2 regions of the Aeromicrobium sp. Leaf245 genome follow, and region 1 is predicted to be linked to the other one. Evidence: predicted binding sites of a transcription regulator. Region 1 holds the regulator's gene; the other holds the start of a gene.
What was found. Region 1 encodes LexA, which represses DNA repair genes until DNA is damaged. Its sites were predicted from a motif close to TCGAACANNTGTTCGA; they were not measured.

Region 1 (7,664 bases):
TCGCCGAGCGCGTGTCGAAGTCGATGTAGTCCAGCGCCAGGCGGCGGAAGACGTAGTCCATGATCGACTGCGCCATGCGGACGTCGGAGTCGTCGGTCAGGCCCGCCGGCTCGAACTTGAGGTTCGTGAACTTCTGCACGAACGTCTCGAGCGGCACGCCGTACTGCAGACCGATCGACACGGCGATCGAGAAGGCGTCCATCACGCCGGCCAGCGTCGAGCCCTGCTTGCCCAGCTTGAGGAACAGCTCGCCCAGCTCGCCGTTCTCGTGCGCACCGGAGGTCATGTAGCCCTCGGCACCGCCGACGCTGAACGACGTGGTGATCGACTGGCGCGACTTCGGCAGACGACGACGGATCGGCTTCTCGACGACGACCGTCTTGACCTCGGCCGCACCCTCGGCAGCCTTGGCCGACGTCTTGTCGTCCTGGCTCTTCTGCGAGGACAGCGGCTGGCCGACCTTGCAGTTGTCGCGGTAGACCGCGAGAGCCTTCAGGCCGAGCTTCCAGCCCTGGAAGTAGACGTCGGCGATCTCCTCGACCGTGGAGGTCTCGGGCATGTTGACCGTCTTGGAGATGGCGCCGGACAGGAACGGCTGGGCCGCCGCCATCATCCGCACGTGACCCATGGGCTTGATGGCCCGGTCACCCACGGCGCAGTCGAAGACCTCGTAGTGCTCGGGCTTCAGGCCGGGGGCGTCGACGACGTGACCCTTCTCGGCGATGAACTCCATGATCGCCTCGATGGTCTCGCCGGTGTAGCCGAGCTTCTTGAGCGCGATCGGGACCGTCTGGTTGACGACCTGCATCGAGCCGCCACCGACGAGCTTCTTGAACTTGACCAGCGAGAAGTCCGGCTCGATGCCGGTGGTGTCGCAGTCCATCATGAAGCCGATGGTGCCGGTGGGCGCGAGGACGGACGCCTGGGCGTTGCGCCAGCCGTTCTTCTCGCCGATCTTCAGGTTGTCGGCCCACTGCTTGGTGGCCTCGCGCTGCACGGCGATGTCCATCGAGTGCAGCGTGCGGATGTCGTCGTTGGCGGCGAGGTGCTTGCGCATGACCCGCGTGTGCGGCGTGGCGTTCTGCTTGAAGCCGTCGTACGCACCGACGACGCCGGCCAGCTCGGCCGAGCGACGGTAGGAGGTGCCCGTCATGAGCGACGTGATCGAGGCGGCCAGCGCGCGGCCACCCTCGGAGTCGTACGCCAGGCCCGAGGCCATGAGCATCGCGCCGAGGTTGGCGTAGCCGATGCCCAGCTGGCGGTAGGCGCGCGTGGTGTCGCCGATCGCCTCGGTCGGGAAGTCGGCGAAGCAGATGCTGATGTCCATCGCGGTGATGATCAGCTCGACGCTCTTGACGAACTTCTCGACGTCGAACGTCGTGCCGTCCTCGGACAGGAACTTCATCAGGTTGAGGCTGGCCAGGTTGCAGCTGGAGTTGTCCAGGTGCATGTACTCCGAGCACGGGTTGGACGCGGTGATGCGGCCCGTCTCCGGCGTGGTGTGCCAGTCGTTGATCGTCGAGTCGTACTGGATGCCCGGGTCGGCGCAGGCCCAGGCGGCCTTGGCGACCTTGCCCCACAGCTCGTTGGCGTCGATCTCCTCGATCACCTCGCCGCTGGTGCGGGCACGCAGGCCGTAGGAGGTGTTCTCCTCGACGGCGCGCATGAAGGCGTCGTCGACACGGATCGAGTTGTTGGCGTTCTGGTACTGGACGCTGGTGATGTCGTCGCCACCGAGGTCCATGTCGAAGCCGGCGTCGCGCAGGACGCGGATCTTCTCCTCCTCGCGCTCCTTGGTCTCGACGAACTCGACGATGTCGGGGTGGTCGATGTCGAGCACGACCATCTTGGCCGCACGACGCGTGGCGCCACCGGACTTGATGGTGCCGGCGGACGCGTCGGCGCCGCGCATGAAGGAGACGGGGCCCGACGCGGTGCCGCCGGAGGAGCGCAGCAGCTCCTTGGACGAACGAATGCGCGACAGGTTGAGGCCGGCACCGGAGCCGCCCTTGAAGATCAGGCCCTCCTCGCGGTACCAGTTGAGGATCGAGTCCATCGAGTCGTCGACGGCGAGGATGAAGCACGCGCTGACCTGCTGCGGGCTCGACGTGCCGACGTTGAACCACACGGGGCTGTTGAAGCTGAACACCTGGTGCAGCAGCATGTGCGTCAGCTCGTGCTCGAAGACCTCGGCGTCGGCGTCGGTGGCGAAGTAGCCGTGCTCCTTGCCGGCCGCGGTGTACGTGAGCACGACGCGGTCGAGCAGCTGGCGCAGGCTCTGCTCACGCTCGGGCGAGCCCACGGCGCCGCGGAAGTACTTGGTGGTGACGATCGTGGAGGCGTTGACGCTCCAGAAGTCGGGGAACTCCACACCGCGCTGCTCGAAGACCGTCTCGCCGGTCTTCCAGTTGGTCTGCACGACGTCGCGACGCTCCCACGTCACGGCGTCGTACGGGTGCACGCCCTCGGTCGTGTACACGCGCTGGATGCTCAGGCCCTTGCCGGCCTTGCTCCCGCGCGTCTTGCCGGACTGTGCCCGGCCCGTCGATCCGTCGACCGTCTCCGTCATGTCGTGCTCCTGTGTCGCTGCTGGTGTGTGAAAGGTCGTGCGTCCCGCCCCGTGGCACGGGACGAGGTCGTTCAGGGTGCCGGTGCCGCCCGTGGGCGGCGGGTGGTCAGGGAAGCTGTCGTGCGGTGTGCTCGGCCAGCTCGCCGTCTGCGGCGCGGGCCATGAGGACGGCGATCTCGGCGGCGAAGTCGTCCACCGAGTCGAACGCCTTGTAGACACTCGCGAAGCGCAGGTACGCCACCTCGTCGAGGCTCTTGAGCGGGTCGAGGATGGCCAGGCCGACCTCGTGGGCCGCGATCTCGGCCGCCCCGCTCTCGCGCAGTGCGTCCTCGACCTGCTGGCCGAGGCGTGCGAGGTCGTCGTCGGAGACCGGACGGCCCTTGCAGGCCTTGCGGACGCCCGAGATGGCCTTGTCGCGGTTGAAGGGCTCGGTGGCCCCCGACCGCTTGAGGACCGTCAGCTGCATCTGCTCGATGGTCGTGAAGCGCTTCTCGCACGCTCCGCAGACCCGACGACGCCGGATGGCGCCGCCCTCCTCGGCCACCCGGGAGTCGAGCACGCGGGTGTCGGGGTTCTTGCAGAACGGACAGTGCACGATGCTCTCCTCTCGGGCTGATTTCTTCGCGGGATCTGGGGACAACCTGGGGATGCAGAGGTGGATGGCCCGGGATTCCTGTGGGTAAGTCCCCCGTCCCTGTGGGACTAGATGTGGAGAACTACATCGGTGTAATCACTAGATGTAGTGGCTACCGTACGCCTGCACACCAGGTCATGCAAGCAAGTCTGACGAGTTGCGCAGACAAATCTGAGAGCTCGATGTTTGCGCAGGTCAGCGGCCTCTCGAGTCACACGAGTCCCAGGTGTCACGGCGTGTCCCGGTGCGTCCGAGGTGGAACCACCCCCTCCTCGCCCAGGACGTACCCGGTCCCGAAAGGCTCTCACCGGATTCTCTTCCTCTCAGGAACAAAAGGGAGGACGATGACCGCATGACCATGCGACTGAACCCGTACCTGAACTTCCGCGACGAGTCCCGCGAGGCGCTCGAGTTCTACCAGTCCGTCTTCGGCGGGACGATCGAGGCGATGACCTTCGGCGAGGGCGGAATGTCCGACGACCCAGCCGTTGTCGACCTGCTGATGCACGGGCACCTTGTCACCGACGCCGGCTTCGACCTGATGGCCTCCGACACTCCCCCGGGCGGCGACCAGCCGTCGATGGGCACGGCCATCAACGTCACCCTCAACGGCGACGATCCCCGCATCCGCGACTACTGGGCCGGACTCAGCGAGGGCGCCGAGATCGTGGCACCGCTCGAGCGTGCACCGTGGGGCGACGAGTTCGGCCTGCTGAACGACCGCTTCGGCGTGGCCTGGCTGGTCAACCTCGCCGCGAGCCAGTAGCGGCCGACCCTCACACGGGGCGGGGCACCGACACGCCGAGGTGGTCGAGCGCGGCGTCGACGAGCGCGAACGCGGCGAGACGGCTGCGCGTCGCGTTCGCGAGCGCCTGACGCTTCAGCTCGCTGGGCTCCGACCCGCTCACCCGCACGAGGTCGGCGCTCTCGTCGACCCAGCGGCTGAAGGTCTCCGGAGTCACCTCGGGGTGGAACTGCCAGGCGATCACGCGGGCGCCGAAGGCCTCGTCGACGAAGCACTGCGGGCCGAACCACGAGCTGCCGATCACGCGCGCCGTGGGCGGCGGGCTCAGCACGTCCTGGTGGAACTGGCCCCACGGCCCCTCGGGGCAGAGGACCTCGTCGAGCGTGTCGACGCGGCGCCACCCGATCTCGGCACCGTCGCCGCGGTACGACGTGCCGCCGAGGGCACGGGCCACGAGCTGGGCGCCGTAGCAGATGGCCATCACGGGGACGCCCGACCCGAGCGCCACCCGCACGACGTCGGACTCCGCCTCCACCACGTGGGCCCAGCGGGGCTCGTGCGCCGAGCGCTCCGAGCCGAGGCTGAGGACCAGGTCGACACCGGTCGCCGACCACGGGGAGTCGATCGTGTCGCGGTCGATCCAGGTCAGCTCGGCGCCGTGCTCCCGCAGCCGCTCCGTGACGTAGCCACCGGAGCGGTCGGTGTCATCGGCCAGCACGTGGACCTGCAGAGGGCGGTCCGCCGGCGTCGGGCCCGGGTTGGTGGAGGCGTCGTTCATGCCCCCATGGTGCCGGACGGGCCCGTCACTCGTAGACGGGCACCGCGAGGTCGGAGCCGAGCTGCAGCGCACCGGCGCTCGGCAGCGAGTTCATGCGCATGATGTCGTCGACCGTGTCGCGCACGTCGCCCTCGGGGTTGGCGTCGGCGGCGATCTGCCAGAGCGTCTGCCCCTCCTGCACGGTGACGACCGTGGTGGCGGGAACCGCGCCCGCGTCTGAGGTGGCGACGGTGGAGGAGCCGAGAGCGACGACCGTGACCGCCAGCGCCGCGATCACGGCGAGCAGGAGCACGAGGCGGCCCCGACGGGTCAGCCGGACCGCAGCCGGCTCGGTGGTGCTGCGCGGAGCCGCGGCGATCCCACGGGAGAACGACGGGGCGAAGCGGCTGGTCTCGTAGACGGTGATGGTGCTCATGGTGACCTCCGGGGAAGGGAGAGGAAGGAGTCTTGGTGTGTCGATCGAGCACCTGCCGATGTCATTCGAAGGTCGATGCTCCGGGGGCGGTGGTGCTCCGCGGATCCGACGAACAGATGTTCGATCGAACACGTGTACGACAGTAGGGGAAGGCGCCGACAAAAGCAGCCCCCTTTCGAACAGGAATCCGAACGGACAGCAGGATTGCCCGTCATTCCAGTGAAAGAATCTTCGACACCATGTTCGACTGTGACGCGTCGCACGCGCCTGACGGCGTCCCGAGCGCCGTCGCGGAACCATCGAGCGCGCCGTTCGAACGCGCGACACGCTGTCGAACATGTGTTTGTAAACGTCCGCGCAGAGGTCTAGCGTGGGCATCATGAGCGACGACAGCACCCTCGACCCCTCCGCCGACGCGCCGCGTCGGGGCCGCCCGAAGGGTTCACGCAACTCCGTGCGTGAGCTGCCCGACGGTCCCGTCGACGAGATGACCGGCCTCACCGGCCGGCAGCAGAAGATCCTGCACTTCATGCGCGACCAGATCGAGCAGCGCGGCTACCCGCCCAGCATGCGCGAGATCGGTGGCGCCGTCGGCCTGGCCAGCACCTCCTCGGTCGCCCACCAGCTGCGGGTCCTCGAGCGCCTCGGCTACGTCAAGCGCGACCCGAATCGCCCGCGCGCGATCGAGATCTTCCTGCCCGAGGTGGTCAAGGCGCGGCGCACGCTCAGCTCGGCCGACGACTCCGAGGTCGACGAGACCGGCTTCGGCGACCAGCGCCCCGAGGCCACCTACGTGCCCATGCTCGGTCGCATCGCCGCGGGCGGTCCGATCCTGGCCGAGGAGCAGGTCGAGGAGATCTTCCCGCTCCCCCGCTCCCTCGTCGGCGACGGCACGCTGTTCCTGCTCGAGGTGCGCGGCGACTCCATGGTCGACGCGGCGATCTGCGACGGCGACTACGTGGTCGTCCGCCAGCAGCCGGTCGCCGAGAACGGCGAGATCGTCGCCGCCATGCTCGACGGCGAGGCCACGGTCAAGACGTTCCAGCGCAAGGACGGCCAGATCTGGCTGCTGCCGCACAACGACGACTACTCCCCCATCGACGGCAACCACGCCACGATCCTGGGCAAGGTCACGACGGTGCTGCGCCGCCTCTGACACCCACCGTCAGCGCTCATCACCCACGAGGCCCTCTCCCGTTCACGGGAGAGGGCCTCGTGGTGCGTCGGCGCCCGAGCGGTGCCGGGCGAGCTGTGCTCAGCTGCGGAAGTTGAGCGTGCCCACGCTGTAGGACTTGCCGGCCGTGACCCGCTTGGTCTGCGTGCCCTTGTGGGTGCGACCGATGCCGCGCCACGAGTCACCGTTGACCAGGACCCGGTAGTTGCCCGACTCGAGGCCGCGGATGACGAAGCGGCCCGAGGAGCTCGTGTACGCCGAGCGCATCACGAGCACGCCCTGCGTGGAGTACACCGAGACCAGCATCTCCTTGTTGCTCTTGCCGCCGATCCGCGAGACCTTGCCCGAGATCGTGGCGCCCTTGCGCAGCTTGGAGGTGTTCGACGTGGCGTCGCCGTTGTTGATGGTGACGAGCTTGTAGTCACCGGCGCTCTGCGCCACGCAGGCGTCGCGGTACATCCAGCCCTTGTAGCCGCTCGGCGGCTTCTTGGCCTTGAAGCCGTAGCGGTACGACGTCTCGTACTCGGGGTAGGCGCCGTTGACGGTCTTCCAGCGCTCGCTGCCGCGCTCGCCACCCTTGTGGTAGAGGTAGTTGTCCTTGTAGATGCTGGGGTACCAGGCAGAACAGCCCGTCCGTCGCCCGACCTCGACCCAGTACTTGCCGTTGCGCAGACCCTCGAACTGCTTGAAGCCCGAGGAGTTGGCGTGGCCGGCCGTGATGATCGGGCGGTCCAGGATCTTGGTGCCGGGCACGTACTCGCGGACCGTTGTCCAGGTGTCGTGCGGCTTGATCGACGACGTGTAGGTCGCGTCGGTGTCGAAGCCGAGCGCGTGCTTGCCGGAGTCGAGGTTGGCGGAGATGGCGGCCGACAGGCCGCCGGTGCCGTAGGAGATCAGGTCGTCGTCGCTCGCGGAGTAGGTGTACTTCGTGGCGGCGTTGCAGCTGGCGTACTGGCGCCCGCCCGTCGTGATGACGCCGGCCCGGTTGGTGCCCTCGTGCGAGACGAGGTAGCGCGAGTCGCCGTTCTGGCTCACCGGGAGGAACGTGATGTCGTAGCCGCCGGACCCCGACGTCGTGTCGGCGCCGTACTCGTTGGCACAGAAGGGCACGTCGAGACCGCGCAGGTCCGAGGCGCGCGTCGGCCGGGTGACGGGCGGGGCGATCACACGCACGTCGGTGCCGGTGGACCCGGCCCCGCTGAGCGTGCCGGCGATCCGGCCGAACCGGAAGTCGGCCACGAAGTCGTTGTACTTGGTCACCGAGGCCGCGTGCGCCTCGCTGACGCGCTTGCCGCCGCCGGTGGGCCGTCCGTCGGTGCCGCGCCAGAACCACTCGCGGACCGTGCCGT
Region 2 (7,664 bases), 1.4 Mb from region 1:
GGAGCCAGCTCGACGCCGTTGATGATCAGGTCCCACGCCTCGACCAGGCCGGGGGTGGTGCGGTGCTTCTTCGCGAGCGGACGCACGGCCTCGGGGTAGTCGCACACGAACGTCGGCTGGATCAGCGTGTGCTCGACGAGCTTCTCGAACAGCTCGAGCACGATCTCTCCGGCGCCCCAGTGGTCCTGCAGCGCCACGTCGTGCCGGGCGGCCAGGGCCTTCAGCGACTCCTCGGACGTCTCGACGTCGACCTGCTGGCCGACGGCCTCGCCCACCAGCTCGTGGATCGTGGCCCGCCGCCAGGGCTGCTCGAGGTCGATCTCGCTGCCGTCCCGACCGGGGACGACCGTCCGACCGACCGCACGGGCCGCGTCGACCACGAGCGCGCGGGTGAGGTCGGCCATCGTGTCGTAGGAGCCGTACGCCTCGTACGCCTCCAGCATCATGAACTCGGGGTTGTGGGTGTTGTCCACGCCCTCGTTGCGGAACGTCTTGCCGATCTCGTACACGCGGTCGATGCCGCCGACGAGCGAGCGCTTGAGGTGCAGCTCGAGGGCGATGCGCAGCAGGGCGCTCTCGTCGAAGGCGTTGACGTGGGTGTGGAAGGGGCGGGCGGCCGCTCCACCGTTGGTGTGCTGGAGCACCGGCGTCTCGACCTCGACGTAGGCGCGCTCGTCGAGGGTGCGGCGCAGCGACTGCAGCACCTTGGCCTTCACGCGGACGTTGTCGCGGGCCTCGGGGCGGACGATCAGGTCGACGTAGCGCATCCGACTGCGCGCCTCGTCCGAGAGCGGGTTGTGCTCGTTCGGCAGCGGCCGCAGCGTCTTGGCGGCGATCGCCCACGACGACGCCTGGACGCTCAGCTCGCCGCGCCGCGACGTGATGACCTCGCCCGTGACGGCCAGGTGGTCGCCGATGTCGACGAGGTGCTTGAGCCGCTCGAGCGACTCCTCCCCCACGCCGTCGAGCGAGACCATCGCCTGCAGGCTCGTGCCGTCGCCCTCGCGCAGCGAGACGAACACCAGCTTGCCCGTGCCACGGCGGAAGATGACCCGCCCGGCCACCGTCACGACGTCGCCGGTGTGGTGGTCGGCGCCGAGCACCTCGGGGTCGTAGGCCTCGCGCACCTGCGCCAGGGTGTGGGTGAGACCCAGGTCCGTCGGGTACGGCTCGAGGCCGGCGTCGATGAGCTGCTGGCGCTTCTCGCGGCGGATCCGCAGCTGCTCGGGCAGGTCGTCGTCGGGGTTCTGGGTGTCGGCGCTCACGGAAGGGGAGTCTAGTGGCCGGGCACGGCCCGGCTCGCCCGGCGGGCGGGTCCGGGCAACGGCCCACCCGCCGCGGTCGGGTGCCACCGACGGCAGCGGGAACAGCACGGCGAGGCCGATGGTTGGTGCACTCCGTGACCCGACTGCGAGGATGTCGCCCGTGAGCGAGACCGAGACCGCTGCCGACTCCCGCCTGACCCGGCTCCGTCGTGGGGTGGCCGGGGCCGAGACCGAGCAGCTGGGCGCCGGCATGCTGCTGGTGGCCACCCTCGCGGCCATCGCCTGGGCCAACCTCGGCAGCGGGTACGACGCGTTCTGGCACACCGAGGCGCGCGTGGCCGTGGGCGACTGGTCGATGGGCCTCGACCTCTACCACCTGGTCAACGACGCGCTCATGGCGTTCTTCTTCTTCGCCGTCGGGCTGGAGGTCAAGCGCGAGCTGACGATCGGCGAGCTCACCGACCGGTCCCGCGCCATCGTGCCCGCGACCGCGGCGCTCGCCGGGCTGCTGGTCCCCGCGCTCGTGTTCCTGCTGATCGCACGCGACTCCGGCCAGGCGCACGCCTGGGGCGTGGTCATCTCCACCGACACGGCGTTCCTCGTGGGCGCGCTCGCCATCATCCGGCCGCACCACCCCTCCCGGCTCCGGGTCTTCCTGCTGACGCTGGCCGTCGTCGACGACATCGGCGCCCTGGGCGCCATCGCGATCTTCTACACCGACGACCTGCGCGTCACCCCGCTGCTCGTCGCGGTGGGGGCCCTCGCGCTGATCGCTCTCGTGCGACTGCTGCCGTCGGGCCGGGGCCCGTTGTACGCGGCGCTGTCGGTGGTGGTCTGGTTCGGTCTGCACGAGGCGGGGGTGCACGCCACCCTCGCGGGCGTCGCGGTCGCGCTGCTCATCCCCGTCGCAGCGCCTCGCCGGCACGACGTGGAGCGCGTCGTGGAGCTGACGCGTGCGTTCCGCCAGTCCCCCAACCCGGCCTACGCCGCGGCCGCGGGCCGCCAGCTGCGCGAGTCCATCTCCATCAACGAGCGGCTCCAGCAGTCGTTCGCGCCCTACGTCGCGTTCGTGATCCTGCCGATCTTCGCGCTCGCGAACGCCGGCGTGGTGCTCGACGCCGCGACCCTCGAGCGGTCGGCCTCGTCGTCACTGACGTGGGGCGTGGTGGCCGGGCTCGTCGCCGGAAAGCTCCTCGGCATCACCGGCGCGACCCTGCTCGCCCAGAAGGTGGGCCTCGGTGTGCTCGCGCCCGGTCTGACCATCGGCCGCGTCGCGGGCGGGGCCGCCCTCTCGGGGATCGGCTTCACGATCTCGCTGCTGATCGTCGGCATCGCCATCGACGACCCCGCGGCGCAGGACGAGGCTCGCGTGGGCGTCCTCGCCGCCTCCGTGCTGGCGTTCGTGCTGGGCTGGGTCGTCCTCAAGGCGCTCGACGCCCGCCGGCCCGTCGTGCAGCCCGGTGCCGTGCTCCTGCGGCCGTTCGACCCCGAGCGCGACCACTTCAAGGGCCGTGCCGACGCCCCGCTCGTGCTCGTGGAGTACGGCGACTTCGAGTGCCCGTTCTGCAGCCGGGCCACGGGCATGGTCGACGAGGTGATCGAGCACTTCGAGGGCGACCTCGTGTGGGTGTGGCGCCACCTGCCGCTGCACCAGCACCACCCGCACGCCGAGCTGGCGGCGCGCGCCTACGAGGCGGCCTACCTGCAGGGTCGGCACTTCGACTACGCCCGCCTGCTGTGGGCCAACCAGGCGCAGCTGGAGCGGCTCGACCTGCTCCGCTACGCCGACGAGATCGGCCTGGACCTCGAGCGCTTCGAGGCCGACCTCGACTCCGACCCGGTGCGCCGACGTGTGCGCGAGGACGAGGACGACGCCGACCTCATGGACGTGTCCGGGACGCCGACGTTCTTCATCGGCACCGCCCGGCACGGCGGCCAGTGGGACGCGCCCACGCTCATCGCCGCCCTCGACGCCAGCCGGGGCCGCTGAGTCCGTGCCCGCACGTGCGGGCACAGAAAAGCCCGGTCGCCGTCGTGACGGTGACCGGGCTTCGCCGGATGCTCAGCGAGCAAGGATCACTTGAAGGCGTCCTTGACGTTCTCGCCGGCGTTCTTGACCGAGCCGGACGCCTGGTCCTTCTTGCCCTCGGCCTCGAGGTCCTTGTTGTCGGTGGCCTTGCCGACGTTCTCCTTGACCTCGCCGGCGACCTTCTCAGCGGTGTTCTTGGCCTTGTCGATGAAGCTCATGATGATCCTCCTGGATCGGTGGGTGACACTTCGACGGTACGACGGCTGGAAGTCGCTGCAACTCCAACGAGCGCTGCCCGATGAACGTTCAGTGACTTCTCAGTGACACGCGTTTACTTCTTGAAGGCGTCCTTGACGTCCTCGCCCACGTTCTTGATCGAGCCCTTGGTCTGGTCCTTCTTGCCCTCGGCCTCGAGGTCCTTGTTGTCGGTCGCCTTGCCGACGGCCTCCTTGACCTCGCCGGTGACCTTCTCCGCGGTGTTCTTGGCCTTGTCGATGAAGCTCATGGAACTCTCCTTCTCGGGTGGGGGAACGGGGTGGCTTACGTTGTAAACCTTACGCCGTAAGCCTGCGGCCCACAAGACGAGTGTCGTGCGACCTCGGTCACGAACGGGGGCGCGCTCGCGACCCGGTCGGCGAGCAGGTCAGTCGGCGAGACGCGAGGCGATGCCGTCGAGCATCTCCTGCAGGGCGCGGTCGAACTCCTCGGCGTAGCGGTCGGCCGCCAGGCCGGCAGCCAGCCGGTGGATCGTCGGGTACGTCGCCTCGTCCACGGCGCCGGAGGGGTCGAGGATCTCCAGGGGCGTCTCGGCCTGCGCCACCGCCTCCTGCTCGTCCTCGTCACGGGTGGGGGTGAGCCCACCGGGCACGGGCTCCGCGGCGTCGGCACCTGCGGAGAAAGACCCGTCGCCGTCCCGCGGGTCTCGCAGCGTCCGCGCCCCCGTCTCCATGAGCAGGTAGCCCAGCAGGAAGCTGTTGAACGACCGGTAGGCGAACACCACCTGGTCGTCGTCGAAGCCCTCCGCCTGCAGCGCCTCGAGCACCGACTCGATCCAGGTCAGGGACCGCAGCGGCGGGTTGATCCACGGCGCCTCCGACGGTCGCGTGGCCACGATCGGGAAGGCGTGCGGGTGCGCCATCGCGTAGCGGCGGACGCCGCGCGCGAGCCGCTCCAGGTAGTCGCGCCAGCCGTTCTCGGCCACCCGCAGCACCTCGGGATCGGCGTCCAGCTCGGCCACCACCAGGTCGACGACCGCGTCGAGCAGGTCGTCACGCGTGCCGACGTGCTTGTAGAGGCTCATCGCCTCGACGCCCAGACGCTTGGCGATCCCCCGCATCGAGGCCGACCCGATGCCCTCGTCGTCGATCAGCCGCAGGGCGGCCTCGGCGATCTTGCGGCGCGTCAGCGTGCCGCGTCGGGAGGTCGTGGAGGGCATGGGGGGATCGTGCCACGGAGGAGCAGGGCCAACGACCCGGAGTGCCGGCGCCGAAGGACTCGAGGGTTTCGGACCTTCGTCACGCATTCGAACATGTGCTTGTTTCCTGCCTGATACTACCTCTACAATGGGGGTAGGCCAGCAGGAGGAAGCATGAGCGTCGCCGCACTCGACACCCACCCGGTGCCGTCGTGCGTGCACGGACTCCACGCCCTGCTCGACACGGTCCCCACCGAGGCGTGGGACGGCCTGGACCCCGCCGAGGTCCGACGACTCCTGGCTGAGATCAGTCGCGCCGAAGCTCGGTTGTCGGCCCACAAGATGGCCGCCGCACGTGTGCTGGAGAAGGCTCGCAGGGCCGCTGCGAACGGTGACGGACCGCGACCGGGGACGGGCACCTCTACCGGGGCAACGATCTCGATCGACTTCGGTGGTGACCGCAGTGGCGCCGACGCGTTGGTGAACACCGCCGAACGGATCGAGGAGCAGACCACCCTCACCGAAGCCGCCCTCGCGGCAGGCGAGATCACGATGAAGCAGGCCGACATCCTCTCCCGCGCCCTCGCGAAGCTGCCCGAGGACGTCACCAGCGAGCAACGCCTGATGTGTGAGAAGACCCTGCTCAAGGACGCGCAGAAGCTCACCCTCAAGGACCTGCGCCGCAGGGCCGCCCGGATCACCGAGACCTACCGCAAGACCGTCGACGAGGTCGACGCCGACGAGGACGAGATCCTGCGTCGCCGCGAAGAGGAAGCCCGCAAGAAGACCAGCTTCTCGATGTGGGACAACAATGACGGCACCGTCACCGGACGCTTCACCCTCCCCGAAGCACAGGGCGCCATGCTCAAGACCGCCCTCGACGCGCTCGCAGCCCCGCACCAGAAGGTCGGGACCGTCAACGCCGCCACCGGCGAGCACGACGAGGTGGGGTTCGGCCAGTCCTACCCGCAGCGCCTCGGCCACGCCTTCGCCACGTTGATCGAGCACATCCCGGCTGATTCCCTGCCGTCCAACGGTGGCGTCTCCGCCGTCGTGACGGTCAACCTCGACCTCGACACCCTCATGGGCGGCGTCAAGGCCGCCGGGCTGTCGGACGGCACCCGCATCAGCGCCGGCGAAGCGCGCCGGCTCGCCTGCTCGGCACAGATCGTCCCCATGGTCCTCAACGGAACGCCACTCCCGCTCGACCTCGGCTCCGCCAACCGGTACTTCAACCGCAGCTCACGCCGGGCGATGGAGAAGCGCGACATGGGATGCACGACACCCGGATGCGACCGTGACGCCAGGTGGACCGAGGCTCACCGCCTGAATCCGTACGCGATCTCCAAGACCACCGACATCAGGGACGGCGCACTTCTCTGTCCGTTCCACCACCACCGAGCACACGACCAGGGCTGGATCGGACGCATCAACCCCGACGACGGACACGTCGAGTGGAAGCTCCCCGGCTCCGACACCTGGCAACGCAACCAACGCTGGCGACCCTGAACCCTCACGCCCACGACACCCCGACCTCTTGGTGGGGGGTGCTCGTGCTGCCCGCGCATCGCTGAGCTGCCCAGAGTGGTCTCGATACGCGGTTCCGAGCTCCTCCGTCGCCGGAACCGCTACTCGACCACCGGGCGTGAGCCGCGCTCGACCACCGAGGCCGACGTCGCTGGTCGAGCAGGACGGGCGAGCGTGCGAGGCCCGTCCGTATCGAGACCACTCACCGACGGTCTCGACACGCAGGGCGGCTACCGCTGGACCGCCCAGGAGTGGTCTCGATACACCTCCCCTCGCTGGCGCTCGTGGAGGCACTCGACCACCGAGTGCCGGCCCGGCCGGCCCTAGACTCGCGGCGACGAAGGGAGTGCCCATGTCGGGCGGGGACTTCAAGGACATGTTCGCCGCCGCCGTGCGCGGCGACGTCGAGCTGGTCCGCTTCCACCTGGAGCGGGGCGTCGACCCCGACTACGTGCACCCCGAGCTGCAGTCGACCGCGCTGGTGACCAGCATCCTGGCCGGTCAGGATGCGGTGGCTCGAGAGCTGCTCGGCCACGGAGCCGACCCGACGCTGGTCTCCGAGCTGGACGAGACCACACCGGTCGCGGCGGCCCGGGCTGCGGGCCTGACCGCGCTCGAGGCCCACCTCGTCGAGCTCGGCGCACGCCCGGCAGCGGGTGCACCTCCGGCAGGGCCCGCTCCTCGTGGGCGGGGCGACCGACGGGCGGCGTGGTGGCCCGCGTGGCTCAGTAATTCTTCTCGTGCACCAGACGCAGACCGGTGAGGGTCAGCCACGGGTCGCGTGACGTGATCGTCGTGCAGTGGTCGAGCACCACGTCGGCGTAGGCGCCGGTCGCGATGACCGCCACGTCGTCGGGGTCGGCCTCCAACGACTCGATGATCCGGTCGACCATCCCGTCGACCAGGCCCGCGAACCCGTAGACCGCGCCCGACTGCACGGCCTCGACGGTGTTCTTGCCGATGACGTCGCGGGGGACGGCCAGCTCGACCGCCCGCAGCTGGGCGCCGCGACGAGCCAGCGCCTCGAGCGACAGCTCGACGGCCGGCGCGATCGCCCCGCCCAGGTACCGGTTCCGGTCGTCGACCACGTCGAAGATCGTGGCCGTGCCGTTCATGTCGACCACGATCGCCGGCCCGCCGTACACCTCGGCCGCGGCGAGCGCGTTGACGATGCGGTCGGCACCCACCTCGCGCGGGTTGTCGGTGTGGATCGGGATGCCGGTCTTCACGCCCGGCCCGACGATCGAGACCGGGAGTCCGCCGTAGTACCGCTCCAGCATCGCCTTCAGCTCGACCTGGATCGACGGCACGGTGCAGCACATGGCCACCGCCTGGACGTCGGCCAGACCCGCTGCGCGCACGAAGCCGTGGGCGAGCAGGTGCCACTCGTCGGCCGTGCGCTGCGTCTGCGACGAGACGGTCCAGTGCT

Region 2: the regulator LexA is predicted to act here: its motif matches at 4,817-4,832, upstream of NBW76_RS05035 (HNH endonuclease signature motif containing protein).

Annotation. Positions count from the first base shown of each region.
Region 1 is NZ_OW824151.1:2,434,660-2,442,323, forward strand. It holds gene NBW76_RS11930 (vitamin B12-dependent ribonucleotide reductase) at 1-2,569, opposite strand, end outside; gene nrdR (transcriptional regulator NrdR) at 2,676-3,164, opposite strand; gene NBW76_RS11940 (VOC family protein) at 3,556-3,969, shown strand; gene NBW76_RS11945 (type 1 glutamine amidotransferase) at 3,980-4,726, opposite strand; gene NBW76_RS11950 (LysM domain-containing protein) at 4,752-5,141, opposite strand; gene lexA (transcriptional repressor LexA) at 5,521-6,297, shown strand; gene NBW76_RS11960 (hypothetical protein) at 6,397-7,664, opposite strand, start outside.
Region 2 is NZ_OW824151.1:1,009,045-1,016,708, reverse strand. It holds gene lysS (lysine--tRNA ligase) at 1-1,265, opposite strand, end outside; gene nhaA (Na+/H+ antiporter NhaA) at 1,426-3,255, shown strand; gene NBW76_RS05050 (CsbD family protein) at 3,342-3,512, opposite strand; gene NBW76_RS05045 (CsbD family protein) at 3,626-3,799, opposite strand; gene NBW76_RS05040 (TetR/AcrR family transcriptional regulator) at 3,938-4,729, opposite strand; gene NBW76_RS05035 (HNH endonuclease signature motif containing protein) at 4,883-6,217, shown strand; gene NBW76_RS05030 (ankyrin repeat domain-containing protein) at 6,588-6,998, shown strand; gene NBW76_RS05025 (type III pantothenate kinase) at 6,961-7,664, opposite strand, start outside.